DNA from 2 places in the Planococcus lenghuensis genome. Region 1 is predicted to be linked to the other one. Evidence: riboswitches for the same ligand, from Rfam matches in the RefSeq annotation. Region 1 holds a riboswitch; the other holds the start of a gene.
The links. Region 1 has a riboswitch for FMN ahead of ribD (bifunctional diaminohydroxyphosphoribosylaminopyrimidine deaminase/5-amino-6-(5-phosphoribosylamino)uracil reductase RibD). Riboswitches for the same ligand answer to the same signal wherever they lie in the genome.
Positions count from the first base shown of each region.

Region 2: it holds a riboswitch for FMN, as region 1 does, so the genes downstream of both, B0X71_RS11525 (ECF transporter S component) here and ribD (bifunctional diaminohydroxyphosphoribosylaminopyrimidine deaminase/5-amino-6-(5-phosphoribosylamino)uracil reductase RibD) in region 1, are expected to answer to the same signal.

Region 1 covers NZ_CP019640.1:1,031,336-1,038,681, forward strand. The annotation lists gene B0X71_RS05220 (ABC transporter ATP-binding protein) at 1-329, shown strand, start outside; gene B0X71_RS05225 (ABC transporter permease) at 313-1,500, shown strand; FMN riboswitch at 1,615-1,758, shown strand; gene ribD (bifunctional diaminohydroxyphosphoribosylaminopyrimidine deaminase/5-amino-6-(5-phosphoribosylamino)uracil reductase RibD) at 1,743-2,900, shown strand; gene ribE (riboflavin synthase) at 2,901-3,530, shown strand; gene B0X71_RS05240 (bifunctional 3,4-dihydroxy-2-butanone-4-phosphate synthase/GTP cyclohydrolase II) at 3,545-4,738, shown strand; gene ribH (6,7-dimethyl-8-ribityllumazine synthase) at 4,751-5,215, shown strand; gene B0X71_RS05250 (M20 family metallopeptidase) at 5,264-6,439, opposite strand; gene B0X71_RS05255 (sodium:calcium antiporter) at 6,515-7,346, opposite strand, start outside.
Region 2 covers NZ_CP019640.1:2,230,406-2,237,751, forward strand. The annotation lists gene B0X71_RS11510 (RecQ family ATP-dependent DNA helicase) at 1-1,064, opposite strand, end outside; gene B0X71_RS11515 (YpbB family protein) at 1,061-2,086, opposite strand; gene B0X71_RS11520 (ferredoxin) at 2,197-2,448, shown strand; gene B0X71_RS11525 (ECF transporter S component) at 2,615-3,196, opposite strand; FMN riboswitch at 3,341-3,477, opposite strand; gene B0X71_RS11530 (hypothetical protein) at 3,638-4,849, opposite strand; gene sigX (RNA polymerase sigma factor SigX) at 4,839-5,372, opposite strand; gene B0X71_RS11540 (ATP-binding protein) at 5,419-7,200, opposite strand; gene B0X71_RS11545 (response regulator transcription factor) at 7,193-7,346, opposite strand, start outside.

The DNA of each region.
Region 1 (7,346 bases):
AGAAAGTGATGATCATGAGCGCTTTTCTTGCCGATCCGGCTCTTTATATTATTGATGAGCCATTTGTCGGCCTCGATCCGCTTGCGATCAAATCATTGCTCGAACAAATGGAAACAAAAAAACGGGAAGGCGCTTCTGTCTTGATGTCGACGCATATCCTGTCTACGGCGGAACGCTATTGTGACCGGATTATTCTGCTGCACAACGGGCGGGTGCGCGCCAGCGGAACGATGACGGATCTGCGCAAAGCGTTCAGTATGCCGGATGCGACGTTGGATGATCTGTATATTGCAATGACCGAGGATGACCATGATGAAGAGCCTGCATGATGTCTGGACAGTGCGCATGCGCCAGTACGCACTGGAAGTTCAGAACTATATGAAGTATATCTTCACCGGTCATTTAGCAGTCGTGCTGCTGTTTGCAATCGGTGCAGCCGGCTATGCCTACAGCGGCTGGCTTACCGATATTCCGGAAAATTTCCCGGCGGCATTGCTGCTGGCGCCTGTCTTCGGCTTGTTGCTTGCAGTCAGTCCGCCTTCCACGCTGTTAAAGGAAGCCGATAGCGTATATTTTCTGCCGCTCGAAAGCAGACTCGATGTCTTTCTGAAGCCGGCACTTCGCTGGACGTTCATGAGTCAGCTGTATCTGCCGGTGATTATCTACATCGTATCACTGCCGATGATCAATGCATTGTATGGTGTTGACAGTGCTTATCTGATCGGATTCCCGGTCCTGCTGCTATTGATGAAGTGGTTCAATGTTAAAAGCGAGTTCGCTTTCCGTAAATGGCAGGCCGGCCAAGGATTATGGCGTGACCGGCTTGGCCGGTTCCTGCTGGCTGCGCTGTTTGTGTACTTCTATGTGGAGGGGCAGGTGGCCTTTGCGGCGCTTCCGCTGTTTGCAATGATTTTATATATGCGCAGACTTCTTAATAAAGCGGAGGACCAGCCGTTTCCGTTCGATCATTTCATTGCATTGGAGCAAGGGAGGTTGCTCCGGTTTTACCGGTTCGCCAATTATTTTACCGATGTACCGCATATTAAAGGAAAAGTCCGGAGGCGCGGCTGGCTGGATCCCATATATCGCCTGATCGGTAAAGGAAAAAAGAATGCTCATCTGTATTTGGTTGCCCGTACATTCATCCGGTTTGATGACTTGTTCTATTTATGGGTCCGTCTGACACTGATCGCAATGATCGGCGTCTGGTTTGTGTCATTTGCCATTGGTGTCTGGATTTTCGCGGCGGCTTTGGCTTTCGCAACAGCCATTCAGTTAAGGCAAGGGATGAACGGCACTTCCTATTTCCGCATGGATGAATTATTCCCGCTGTCAAAGTATGACCGGAGCCGGGCTGTCCGACAGCTCATCTTCACACTGCAGGTGATACAGGCAGTCCTTGTGGCGCTCGTGGCTGTCGGCGATCCGCTGACAGCGCTCATCATATTTGCAGCTGTATTGGCAGTTTCGTCTGTCACACTGCAAGTCGCCGGCAAATAGCAGCAGCCATCAGCTTCCTTTGAAGCTGATGGCTGTTTTTTCTGTGTTTTCAGGTTTAATTTCTCTCATTTTATGATTCTGCTGTGCTAATATAATAAACACGGATCACTGATCCGTCTTCTTCGGGGCAGGGTGAAATTCCTGACCGACGGTGAGCGGGAAACCGCAAGTCCGTGAACTGTTTCCATGCGAAAGGAAATGGCCGAGCCGGTGGAAATCCGGCACCGACAGTTATAGTCTGGATGGGAGAAGAAGACGGCTTTGTTTCCGCAATGCTTTTCGTTTCTGCTGCTTCTTTCGAGTCGTATCGGAAGGAGGAGATTATTATCGAACCTGCGCATTATATGAATTTTGCCATTCAATTGGCAAGCGAGGCAAAAGGACAGACATCACCGAATCCGCTCGTCGGCGCTGTCTGTGTAAACAATCACCGGATTGTCGGGATGGGTGCACATCTCGAGGCGGGAAAACCGCATGCGGAAGTGCACGCACTGGCAATGGCAGGCGAGAATGCCCGCGGCTCTGATTTATATGTCACACTGGAACCGTGTTCACATTACGGCAAAACACCGCCTTGTGCACTGAAGATCATCGATTCGGGAGTAGCGCGTGTATTTATCGCGACGCTTGATCCGAATCCGCTTGTCTCCGGAAGAGGCGTAAAGCTTCTTGAAGAGGCCGGCATTGAAGTGATCACTGGTTTACTGAAACAGGAAGCAGCGCAGATGAATCAAGCATTTTTTCATTCCATCACCCATCAAATGCCGTATGTCACGCTGAAATCGGCGGTTACCTTGGACGGTCGCATGGCAACCGAGGCAGGAAGCAGCAAATGGATTACTTCCGAGGAAGCAAGAGAAGATGTCCATCGGCTCCGCCATATCCATGATGCCATTTTAGTCGGTGTCAATACGGTACTTCATGATCAACCTTTCCTCACCACCCGTTTGCCCCATGGTGGAAAGAATCCAATTCGCGTTATTCTCGACCGGCACCTTCGCACACCGGCCGATACCCCGGTTACAGCAGATCCTGCTGCCGGGACATTGATTTATTGTCAGGAAGATGCTCCTGACGTTCAGTACAGGAAACATGTTGAAGTGATCCGCCTGCCGGATTCTGTGTCGTTTCTGCAGGAAGTGCTCCGGGATCTGTACACCCGTGGCATCATGACCCTCCTTGTGGAAGGCGGACCTGCGGTACATTCAAGCTTTATTGAACAAGGGCTTGTTCAGGAACTGTATCTGTACCAGGCGCCGAAGCTGATCGGTAACGGGCCGTCTGTTTTCACCAGCAACCGGCGGGCGGATATGGCGGACAGTCTCAAACTGGAGATTACAGACGTTGACCAACTCGGGTCAGATATCCGTATCCGTGCCATATTTAAGGAGGCTGACTGAATGTTCACCGGTATTATAGAAGAAATCGGCCACGTTTCAGCAATCCGGCGCAAACCGCAGGCGCTGGAATTGACCATTGCCTGCTCGGTCGTTCTCGAAGATGTGAAACGGGGAGACAGCATTGCGGTGAATGGCGTCTGCCTGACCGTATCAGAGTTCGGCAAAGCCCATTTTACAGCAGACGTCATTCCGGAAACGGTGAAATCGACGACCATGAACAACCTGCGGACCGGTTCCCGTGTGAATCTGGAGCGGGCGATGGCCGCAAATGGCCGATTCGGCGGTCATTTCGTGAATGGCCATATCGATGGCGTCGGAACGATTCGGGCAGTTAAAGCCGAGTCGAACGCTATAACAAAAACAATCGAACTTGGTGCTGATCTGATGAAATATATGATCGTAAAAGGTTCTGTGGCGGTGGATGGCACGTCACTGACTGTGTTTGACGTCGGCCGGAATTCCATTGCGATCTCGCTGATTCCTACGACCCAGGAGGATTCCCTTCTTGGTGGAAAAGGAATCGGTGATTCCGTGAACATCGAATGTGATTTGCTTGCAAAGTACACGGAACGGACAATGTCGGCGCAGCCGGGCATTACACGGAGTTATTTAGCGGAACATGGATTTTGACAGGAGGGTACCATATGTTTTATTCAACAGAGGAAGCGGTCCGGGATTTAAAAGCAGGCAAAGCAGTTATCGTCATTGACGATGAAGACCGGGAGAATGAAGGGGATTTTGTTGCGCTTGCTGAACAGGCATCACCGGAAATTGTCAACCTGATGGCAACAGAAGGCAGAGGGCTTATCTGTGTGCCGGTTGCCAAGGAGATCGCAGACCGGCTTCAGCTGGATCCAATGACCGATCGGAACACCGATCACCATGGGACTGCTTTCACCATCAGTATTGATCACCGGGACACTACAACCGGTATCAGTGCATTCGAACGTTCCCATACGATTTTGCGCATGCTGGATGCAGACGCGAAAGCTGCGGACTTCAAGCGGCCAGGCCATATTTTTCCGTTGATCGCCAAAGAAGGCGGTGTCCTCCGTCGGGCTGGTCACACGGAAGCGGCAGTTGACTTGGCGCGGCTCGCAGGTGCAGCACCGGCCGGCGTCATTTGTGAAATCATGAACCCGGACGGAAGCATGGCACGGGTCGGTGATCTTCAGAAAGTGGCAGAGCGGCTCGGGATGGGGATTTTGACGATTCAGGAACTGATTGCCTATAAACAGAAAAACGAACGGCTGATTTCAAAAGAAGTCGAAATTACACTGCCGACAAGCTACGGGGAATTTCGGGTCGCGGGTTATACTGAAGTGTTGACCGGACAGGATCATGTGGCGCTGATTAAAGGAGATATCAATCCGGAAGAACCGGTCCTTGTACGTGTGCATTCCGAATGCCTGACGGGTGATGTATTCGGCTCATATAAATGTGATTGCGGTCCCCAGCTCCATGCGGCGATGAAGCAGATTGAAGCGGCGGATAATGGTGTACTGCTGTATATGCGTCAGGAAGGCCGCGGTATCGGGCTGATCAATAAGCTGAAAGCATATAAACTGCAGGCGGAAGGGTACGATACAGTGGAAGCGAACCGCCAGCTCGGTTTTGCGGATGATCTTCGCGATTATGGCATCGGTGCACAAATCCTTCGCGATTTGGGTATCCGGAAGATGCGGCTTTTGACGAATAACCCGCGTAAGATTGCAGGGATTGGCGGTTATGGACTGGAAGTGACCGAGCGGGTCGCATTGGAAACACCTGCAACAGAAGACAACGAAGCATATATGAAGACAAAAAAATCCAAGCTGGGCCACTTGCTCAACTTGTAAAGGAGACAGAACATGGCTACTCATTTTGAAGGATTTTTGAATGGACAGGGACTGCGAATCGGCATTGTCGTCGGGCGGTTCAATGAATTTATTACAAGCAAGTTATTGAGTGGTGCGGAAGATGCGCTTCGGCGGCACGGAGTGGAAGAAGAGAATGTATCGGTCGCCTGGGTGCCGGGGGCGTTTGAAATTCCCCTCGTGGCAAAGAAAATGGCGATGAGCGGCAAGTATGATGCAGTGATCACACTCGGGACCGTTATTCGCGGCGCGACTCCTCACTTCGATTACGTGTGCAGTGAAGCAGCGAAAGGCGTATCCCGTGCAGCCGACCAGTCAGGTATTCCTGTCATTTTCGGTGTGCTGACGACCGATTCCATCGAACAGGCGATTGAGCGGGCAGGCACAAAAGCCGGCAACAAAGGTTGGGAAGCGGCAGCCAATGCGATTGAAATGGCGAACCTGGTGAAAAACTTATAAACCGATCAAAAAGAGGACCGACTCATTTCTGAGCCGGTCCTTTTTCTCTTATTTGTCGTGAACGCCGATTGCGGCAGCCCCGAGTGTCTTGGCGGCAAGGACCATTGCCCGTTCGTCGAAATCGAAGCGGGGGTGGTGATGGGGATAGACCCGCTTCTCGTCTTCAAGCATGGCGCCGGTGAAGAAGAAGCTTCCCGGAACATGCTGCATGTAATAAGCGAAATCTTCACCGCCCATTTGAGGTGCACTTTCAGCCACGGCATCAACGCCGGGTACCTGCTCGGCTGTCTCTTTCAAATACATCGTCTCATTTTCATGGTTATCCACAGTCGGATAGCCGCGGACAAAATCGAATTCAATCTCACAGTTTGCAGCTTCAGCTGTTCCCCGGATGATCCGGCCCATTTCCTGTTCGATCAGCGTACGGGTCTCTTCACTGAACGTCCGGACTGTTCCATGAAGCTGAGCCTCATCTGCGATGATATTGAAGGAATTTTCCGCTTTAAACGTACCGATTGACAGCACGGCCGGTTCTAAAGGATCAACCCGCCGGGATACAATTTGCTGCAAAGCAGTGACAAGCTGAGCACCAATGGCGACCGCATCTTTCGTTTCATGCGGCATCGCGCCATGGCCGCCCCGGCCTTTTACTTTGATCTCAAAGCGATCAGCTGCAGCCATGATCGGCCCAACCCGGTACTCAATTTGCCTGAAGGGTTTCGTCGACCACAGATGAGTGCCGAAAATGACGTCCACACCGTCGAGACAGCCATCTTCGATCATAGAAATTGCGCCGCCCGGCTGGTATTCTTCAGCGTGCTGATGAATAAGGACATACGTGCCCGGCAGTTCATCTTTCAGTTCATGAAGGGTCTTGCCAAGTGTCAGGAGCGTCGCTGTATGCCCATCATGTCCGCAGGCATGCATGACGCCTTCCACTGTTGATTTATACTCACAATCTTTTTCATCGTGAATCGGCAGTGCATCGAAATCAGCGCGAAGCGCAACCGTTTTACCTGGCTTGCCGCCGCGGACAGTAGCAACTACACCATTGCCGCCGACATTCGTACGCACCTCCACGCCGAGATCCCGATAAAAATCAGCGATGTACTTGGCTGTTTTCGTCTCTTTGAAAGAAGGTTCCGGATTCATGTGCAGATAGCGGCGGATTTCCACCATATCATTAAATCGGCTATCCAGCTTTTTGTATAACTCATTCAACATATGCAACACCTCTAAAGTCAGAATTCTTGTACTTCTTTAGAGTAGCATAAAAAAAGAGCGGAGGCGCTCTTTTTTTCAATAGATGAAATTCAAATAAGAAGCGGTGAAGTACACAAGCAAAATCAGAATGGCCGGAGCTGTATATGTCGCCAATGAACCGGTTTTCCCCCTGCGGAGCATATACAGCACAAGAAGAGCCATGGCGATTACACCGGATGCGATAATAACATGCGCACCGGATGCCGCTGACAATACAGCGCCATCCCGATAAGAAAGATCCGCAACTGCTAAGATCACCATGTTGAAAATATTACTGCCTAAAATAGAACCGACAGCAAGATTAGCATTGTTCAGCCGCAGGGCAATGAAGACTGAGACGGCTTCAGGAAGTGAAGTCGTCGCAGCAATCAGGAAGCTGCCGACAAAGCTTGAACCAAGTCCTGTTACAACCGCAATCCGGTCACCCAGCACAGACAAGGCAGTACCGGCTGCCATGATCAGAAGTGCCGCAAGTGCAAAGCGGATGCCTGCCTGCCGAATGGACAGCATGGATTGCGCACGCACGGGTGAATCAGGAGCAGATGCCGGTTCCGCAGGTTCCAGGGGCGGACTCGGCAGTCTGCTGATTACTGCCATACCGATGGCATAGAACAGCAGAATGATTATTGTATCAATGCCAACACCAAAAATAGAGGCGTCGATTTCGAGATATAATGCTGTAAGCGCAAGTACGGTCAGGAAAAGGCCAAGCAAGGCTGTGTATGTATGTGCATAGCTTGCCTGTTCAAGAAGCTTGCGCCTCCGGTAAGCAATATCAAAAACTGCTAAGATAAATAAATTGAATAAATTCGACCCGAATACATTACCGACAGCGATATCAGCATTGCCGATTATGCCGGCTGATATG
Region 2 (7,346 bases), 1.2 Mb from region 1:
GCTTCGATTTCATGCCGGGTCGGCAGCTCATCAATCAGCAGCGCCTGCATCAGCTTTTCATCACCGGGAGCCATCAGGAGTGTCGCCAGTGCCGGGAGCCCGTCCCGGCCAGCCCGACCGACTTCCTGTACGAATTCTTCAATTGCAGTCGGAATCTGAAAATGAATGACGTGCCGGACGTTCGGCACATGAATTCCCATGCCGAACGCATTCGTTGAGCAGACCCAATTGATTTCCCCGTTCTGGAATTGCTGCTGAATGAAGATCCGGTCCTGTTGTTCCATTCCGCCATGGTAGAAAGCTGCCGGCAGTCCGTTATCCGTCAGAATTCCGGCCAGTTCCTCCGCTTTCCGGCGGGTACCTGCATAGACAATACCGGGCCCTTCATACGTTTCAGCAAATGCCAGCAGCCATTCCCGTTTTTCTTCCCCGTCCCGGAAATTTTTTAAGTCATATGCGATATTTTTTCGGTCCATCGGATGGATATAGATGACCGGATCATCCAGCTGCAGGTAGTGCCGGATATCCTGTTCCACTTTTTTGGTCGCAGTCGCTGTAAGAGCGAGCACTTGCGGCGCACCGAGCGCCGGAAGCACTTCGGCAATCCGCAGGTAATCCGGGCGGAAATCGAATCCCCATTGCGAAATGCAATGTGCTTCATCCGCTACAACCAGGGCAATTGTGATTCGCTGCAATCGGCGGATCACTTGCGGTTGCAGCAGCATTTCAGGAGATATGAAAATGAACCGGTAGTCGCCGATCGCCTGCCAGATCTGCTCTTTTTCTTCCGCTTTTAAAAATGAATTAATCGCCACGACGCTTTTTTCACCCATTTTTTTCAGCTGGGCGACTTGATCCTGCATCAATGACAATAAAGGTGACACAATCAGCACACTGCCTGGGAGCACGTGACCGGGAAGCTGGTAACAGAGCGACTTGCCCATGCCGGTGGGGAGCAATGCCAGCACATCGCGGCCGTTCAGCACTTCGCTGATTATTTCCTTTTGCCCGGTACGGAAAGATCTGTAGCCGTATTTGTCTTCCAGCAATTGTTCAAGGTTCATGTTTCTCCCCCTTTCGCAGACAGCGCGAGCCGGATCTGAAAATAGCTCAAGTCCGGAAGCTGTTCTTTTATATCCCGCAAACGTTTTGTATCAGCTCCCCGGCTCACCGCGGATACCCGGTCATAATCTTCCCGCTTCATGAATTGCGTGACATCGAACGCCGGATCATTCATGGCCATTTCGACGAAATGATCTTCGATCGTGCTCGGTCTGAGCCGCCGGATCGCAGCGATCTCCTCCATCGAATGTCCTTCCTTAAACAGATGGATTGTCCGTCGTGTGGAATCGGTCAGCGCCGAACGCCGGATTACATCTTCAAGAAACGGAATCAGCAGCGGGTAATCACCATCACTGATTTCGTCAAGCCAGCTATGCAGAGTCTCAGTCGCTGCCAGTCGGACATCCATTTCCGAACAGCCGCGCTCTGCTGCCATCTGCTGCCACGTCTGACCGCTGATCCCATAGCCGGAAAACCGGCCTAACAGCACCGATTTCCCGTCATCGCCGGTCGCAGCGGCCCCTAAACTTCGTTCCATTTCTTCTTTGAACGCTTTATATGTTTCCGGTGCAGCATAGGTTGTATCCATCAGGTACTTCTTCACCCATTGCTGAATATCCGTCCGGTTCTGGACCGGGTCGAACACCCGGATGCCCTGATGCTTATGTGACAGCGTTTGAATAACCAGCGACAACCGGGCAAAAAAGAGCCGCTCCCGCCCCTGATACTTCCAGCCGTTAAAATGATGTTCGGGAAGCGCCAACTTCTCTCCTCCGGCCAATAGCCGGATCTGCTTGTCCGCTTCTCCGATAAAGCCGCTGTACCGCAGTGCGGCGACCGCTTCATCGTACTTTTCTTTTTTCAGCGCCGGCATGACACCAAAAAAAGGATGGAGGCTGAAATAACCGATATCCTGAATGGTCTGACCGGACTTTTTTCCTTTCAGCACGTGATAGGGCGCGGACACTGTCCGCTGCCCATTCAGCTTCTTCATTATGGCCAAGATCGCTTCTTCAAATGACAACTTCCGTCCCTCCAGACATCTATTGGTTGAAATGCTCAGTAAACATGATTAGAATAAATACGATAGCTCTGCGGAGCGTGTCCGGGGATTACTTAAAGGAGAGGATAGCTATGCCTAAATATACAATAGTTGATAAAGATACATGCATTGCATGTGGAGCGTGCGGTGCAGCTGCACCAGACATTTATGATTACGATGACGAAGGAATCGCCTTTGTTATCCTTGATGATAACATGGGGAATACCCCAGTGCCAGATGAACTCGAAGAAGACATGATGGATGCATTTGAGGGCTGTCCGACCGATTCCATCAAGGTGGAAGACGCTCCGTTTGACGGCGATCCGCTTAAATTTGAAGACTGATAGTCTGCCGGAAGCATGGTGCTTCCGGCTTTTCTTATGACCTGTCATAGCAACCCATACACTCAATAAAGAACAAGCAGAATAATGCCTGGACACTGATTATTCCCCAGCAAAAAAAGCCGGTTTCCCGGCTTTTTATATTTCTTCGTTATTGTTCATAAATTGTTCACTGACTGTATAACGCGCGCTGCTTTTCAATCCATGGCTGCATGCTTTTGAACAAGAGTATAACGGCCGCGGTCAGCAGGAGGCCTTTAATAACATTGAATGGCAAGATTCCGAGTACAACACTTTCAATAAGTGCGCTCCCTGTCATTTCCGGCATATTCAGAAAATACGTATACATCGGCAGGAAGACGTAAAAGTTTAGAATACTCATGCCGACAGCCATCGACAACGTGCCGGCTACAAGACCAAAACCAAGGCCGCGCAGACTGGACGCTTTCCGGTAGATTGCATAGACTGGCAGAATGAAAAGCAGACTCGTTGTAAAATTTGCCAAATGCCCGACCGGAACGCCTGTAGGGCTGCCGGATAGCAGCCAGTCCAGCACATTTTTGAATGCAGCAACCAGGATGCCGGCTGCCGGTCCCATCGTAATTGCAGCAATCAGCGCCGGCACATCACTGAAATCCACTTTCAGAAATGACGGCAACGCCGGAAGCGGAAAATTAAACAGCATCAGGATGAACGAAATGCTCGATAACATTCCAATGACCAGCATCGACTGCAGTTTCTTGTTTCTCATAATCCTCTCTCCTCACTTGATTCATCAAGAAGAAAGGCTCGAACTGTATCCGCCCAAAACAAAACCCTTAAGCTAAAACGCTTAAGGGAGAACAGGCACACTGAATTCAGCATGCCGGATTGGAAAAACGGCATACATCCGCACCTTCACCTTCTCCCATCCAGACTGTACTGTCGGCTTTGGAATCGCACCAAATCCTGCCTTGCGGCTCGCGGGCTGATGAAGCAGAACCTGCTCCAATTACCGCCGGTAGGGAATTGCACCCTGCCCCGAAGATGAATCGACTATTTTTTTAACCGCTTCCGCGGTGTAATTATCTTAATCTTAAATAAAAATGGAAGCCCTGTAAACAGAAATGCTTACAGGGCTTCCATTTTATTTTCAAACCTGCCGTCCGGCCGGACGGCAGCAGAACGGTTTTTGAAACTGCCCGAACTTTCATCATGGAATCCATAGCACTTTGTTCGGTGCAACCGGTGGTTCAAGCGGCAGTGAGAGATCATAATTCATCCAAGTGTCCTGCAACACATTCACCACCCTGACTTCATTGCCGAATGAGCCGGCTGTCAGTGCAAGGCTTTCAAAAAGTCTGGCGATTTCCGTCTCATCGAGAAGAGAAAGATCCAGCGGCTCAGCAAATGTGACAATCACTGTTCCCGCCTGTTCCTCTACTGCGTATGCAATGTCCTCCGGAATCGGAGATGCCAGCAGATCGCTCGGTGCTTCCTGAAGTGCGGTGAGCGCTTCAACAGCAGAACTATAGCCGGAGCCGTAATCCGGCGCCAAGTACATTTCCCCGTTTGCTGCCGTGAAGACAAAATAAGCTGCGCCTTCAACCCCGCCGGTTATCGGCTCCACAGGTCCGATCGGGTCAATTTCCGCCTGCTCACCTGTTTCTGTTATCACTTCAATCTGCTCGGCCTCCCGGAAGGTTTCCTGCAGACTCGCCATATAGACGGAAGCAGTGGCTGATGAAAGCCCGAACTCGTGATCAGCCGGCAGCTCATGCACGACTGTTCCGTCTTCTGATGCAATCGTGCCGGGATACGGATGATAATCATCGAATCCCAGCGCTTCTTCATCCACTTCAGCTGCAAAGGCATTATACAAGGCAGCAATTTCCGGCTCCGTGCCGTCGAGCAGCTCGGACGGAACAAGCACTGAAACCGGAACAACAAATGCTTCGGTTGTCAGTCCGAGTGACAGTAGTTCATAACCTTCCAAGTCTCCAGGATAGACGGCTGTGCGAACGTCCTCTGCCAATGGAGCCATTTCCGCACTTTCTGCCATTCCTTCTCCTTCAGCTGTCGCCGCTTCTTCAACTGCTTCCTCTTCCATTACAGCCTCTTCCTCAACGGCCGCTTCTTCACCGCCGTTATCGAGGGCAGCCTCTTCTTCCACAAGTTCCGCTTCTTCCATTCCGGCCGTTTCAAAATTGGTTTCCCGGCCGAGGAAAGAAGCCAACAGGATGCCCAAGGTCAGGAATGCCGCTGCCGCAACGACAGCGGGCATCCAATGCGTCTGCCTTTTTGGCGGTTTTGTTTCTCTTTGAAGCCGCCTTTGAACTTCTTCTTTCGGCCGGTGGTCTTCAATTTTCGGAAATTCCCGGAGCAGCTGTTCAATGCGATCGTCATCCCATTCATTATGTGCCATCCGAGCCACCCCTTTCGCCCGCGTTCATTTTTTCACGCAGCACTTTAATTCCCCGATGCTGGACGGTTTTCACTTTCCCTTCTGTCCAGCCGAGCGCTTCCGCGGTTTCCGCAATGGACAAATCCTGAAAAAAACGCAGGAGGATGACCATTTTCTGATCGCCTGTGCATTGATCCAGCATTTCATATAAATACTGTTTATCTTCGTTCAGTTCCGTCACTTCTTCCGGCATTCGTTCCGCAGAGACGAGTTGCTGTGTCTCCCAGTCAAAAAAATCCTGGGCGTGGCGTTTGCGCACTGCCATCTTTCTGAAATGGTCGATCGCGACATTTTTGGCAATCGAAAAAAGCCAGGTCTTCTCCGAGCTTTTGCCTTCAAAGCGGTCATAAGCCCTGAACACCCGTATATACACTTCATGCATCAAATCTTCTGCAATGTGCCGGTTTTTCACGAGATAAACAAGAAATTGAAACACGTCTTGATGATACTCATCATACAGCCGGTGAAAAACGGAGTCATTCATGCACTCCCTCCGTTCAGTGGATTAGTCGTACAGCCAGCCGCTTTAGTTACAGCTTTTTAAGCGGCAGTATAAAAGAAAATACGGTTCCTTCTCCAAGCGCACTTTCTGCAAAGATTTTCCCATCATGCGCAATAATAATGTTACGGGCAATCGCCAAGCCAAGACCGGTTCCGCCTTTTCCGCGGGTCCTCGCTTTATCGGCCTTATAAAACCGTTCGAAAACATATTCCAGATCCTCAACTGTTATGCCAATGCCGTTATCAGCAACCGCCACTTTCGCAAAGCCCTGTTCCTTCGTGACGCTTATTGTCACGTCTCCCCCCTGCGGCGTATGCCGAATAGCATTATCAATCAAGTTGGTCATCACTTGCTCGATGCGGTCTTCATCCATCTCGGCAATCACTTGATCACTGAGCGGCGAATTGAATGATAGTCTGACTTCCTGCTCGCGGGCCGCTTGGGCGAATTTCATCGTCATTCGCTCGATCGCCGGTTTCACCGCCACCGGGTTGCGGTACAGCCGCATATGGCCGGACTCCAGACGGGCCAGGTCCAACAGATCCGAAACGAGCCGGCCCATGCGGTGTGATTCTTCGTAAATGATTTTCGTCACTTCCCGCCGTTCTTCTTCCGTCTCGACAATATCATCCATAATTGCCTCCGAGTAGCCCTGCAGCATCTGAACCGGCGTTCTTAATTCATGCGAGACATTGGCGATGAAATCCGAACGGAGCTTTTCCAGCCGATGCTGTTCTGTCATATTACGGAGAACCGCCACAGCGCCCCGGACCGACTCTCCGCTGTAGAGCGGACTGATTGTGATGGCATAATAGATGCCTTCCATTTCCAGCTCTTCATCCAATTCTTCTTCCTGCTCCAGTACATAATCGAGCATGTGGAGCATTTCAGATGGCATCAGGAATTCCTCGTCTGCCCCGCGGCTGTAAAACCATTCCCGGATCAGCTGGTCTGCCGGCGGATTGCTGACAAGGATGGTGCGGTCCTGATTGAACGTGATTACCGCATCCGTCATGGAAGTCAGGATACTCGACAATTGTTCTTTTTCCTGGCTGATCACTTCCAAGTGATGCTTCAGCTGTCTGCCCATCTGATTGAACGCTACAGCAAGCTGTCCGATTTCATCATTCGATGTCGCCCGCACTTTCGTTTCGAAATTACCTTTTGCGAGTTCCATCGCACCTTCCCGGATCTTCCGGAGCGGTGATGTGATTCGGGTGGACAGGAAAAATGCGAAAATCGTCGTCAGAATGAAGGCGATGAATGCAGATAAAAAGACGGTATTCGTCGTTTCTCTTGTCGTCTGCTGCATCACATCCAGCGACTGATAGATGAAAACCGTCCCGTGAACGGCTTCTTCCGCTTCCAGCGGACTGGCAAGCACAATGAATGATTCCAGCATGTTCTCATCCTGAAGCGATGGCAGAATCAGTTCTTTTACGACGGTCTGGTCAGTCTCGAACACTTCCTGAAATGCCGGTTCTTCCAATATCAGCTCACGTGTCCGCTCACTGTTCAGTCCTTCATGAATGTAGTATGTCACTTCATCCGGCTGCTGCGCAACCACCACATTGGTATCTTCATCCAGAATACTCGGAATCACTTCAAATGCCATCGATTCCCCTTCATGTTCCCGGAACAGTTGGGCGATGGTTTCCGCCTCCTGTGTGAGTGATTCCCGAATCTGCTCACTATGATAATTCTCCAGGAATTCAAGCTGCAAAACAGTTGCAATGAACAGAACAAACGAAACGAGAAGCAATATGGTTAACCACAGCTTCCCGACTACGCTATTCCATATTCTATTCATTGACGACCTCAAATTTATAGCCGACGCCCCAGACGGTCACAATCATCTTGGCGGCTGATTCAGAAACCCGGTTCAGTTTCTCCCGCAATCGCTTCACGTGCGTATCCACTGTCCGCAGATCCCCAAAAAAATCATAATGCCAGACT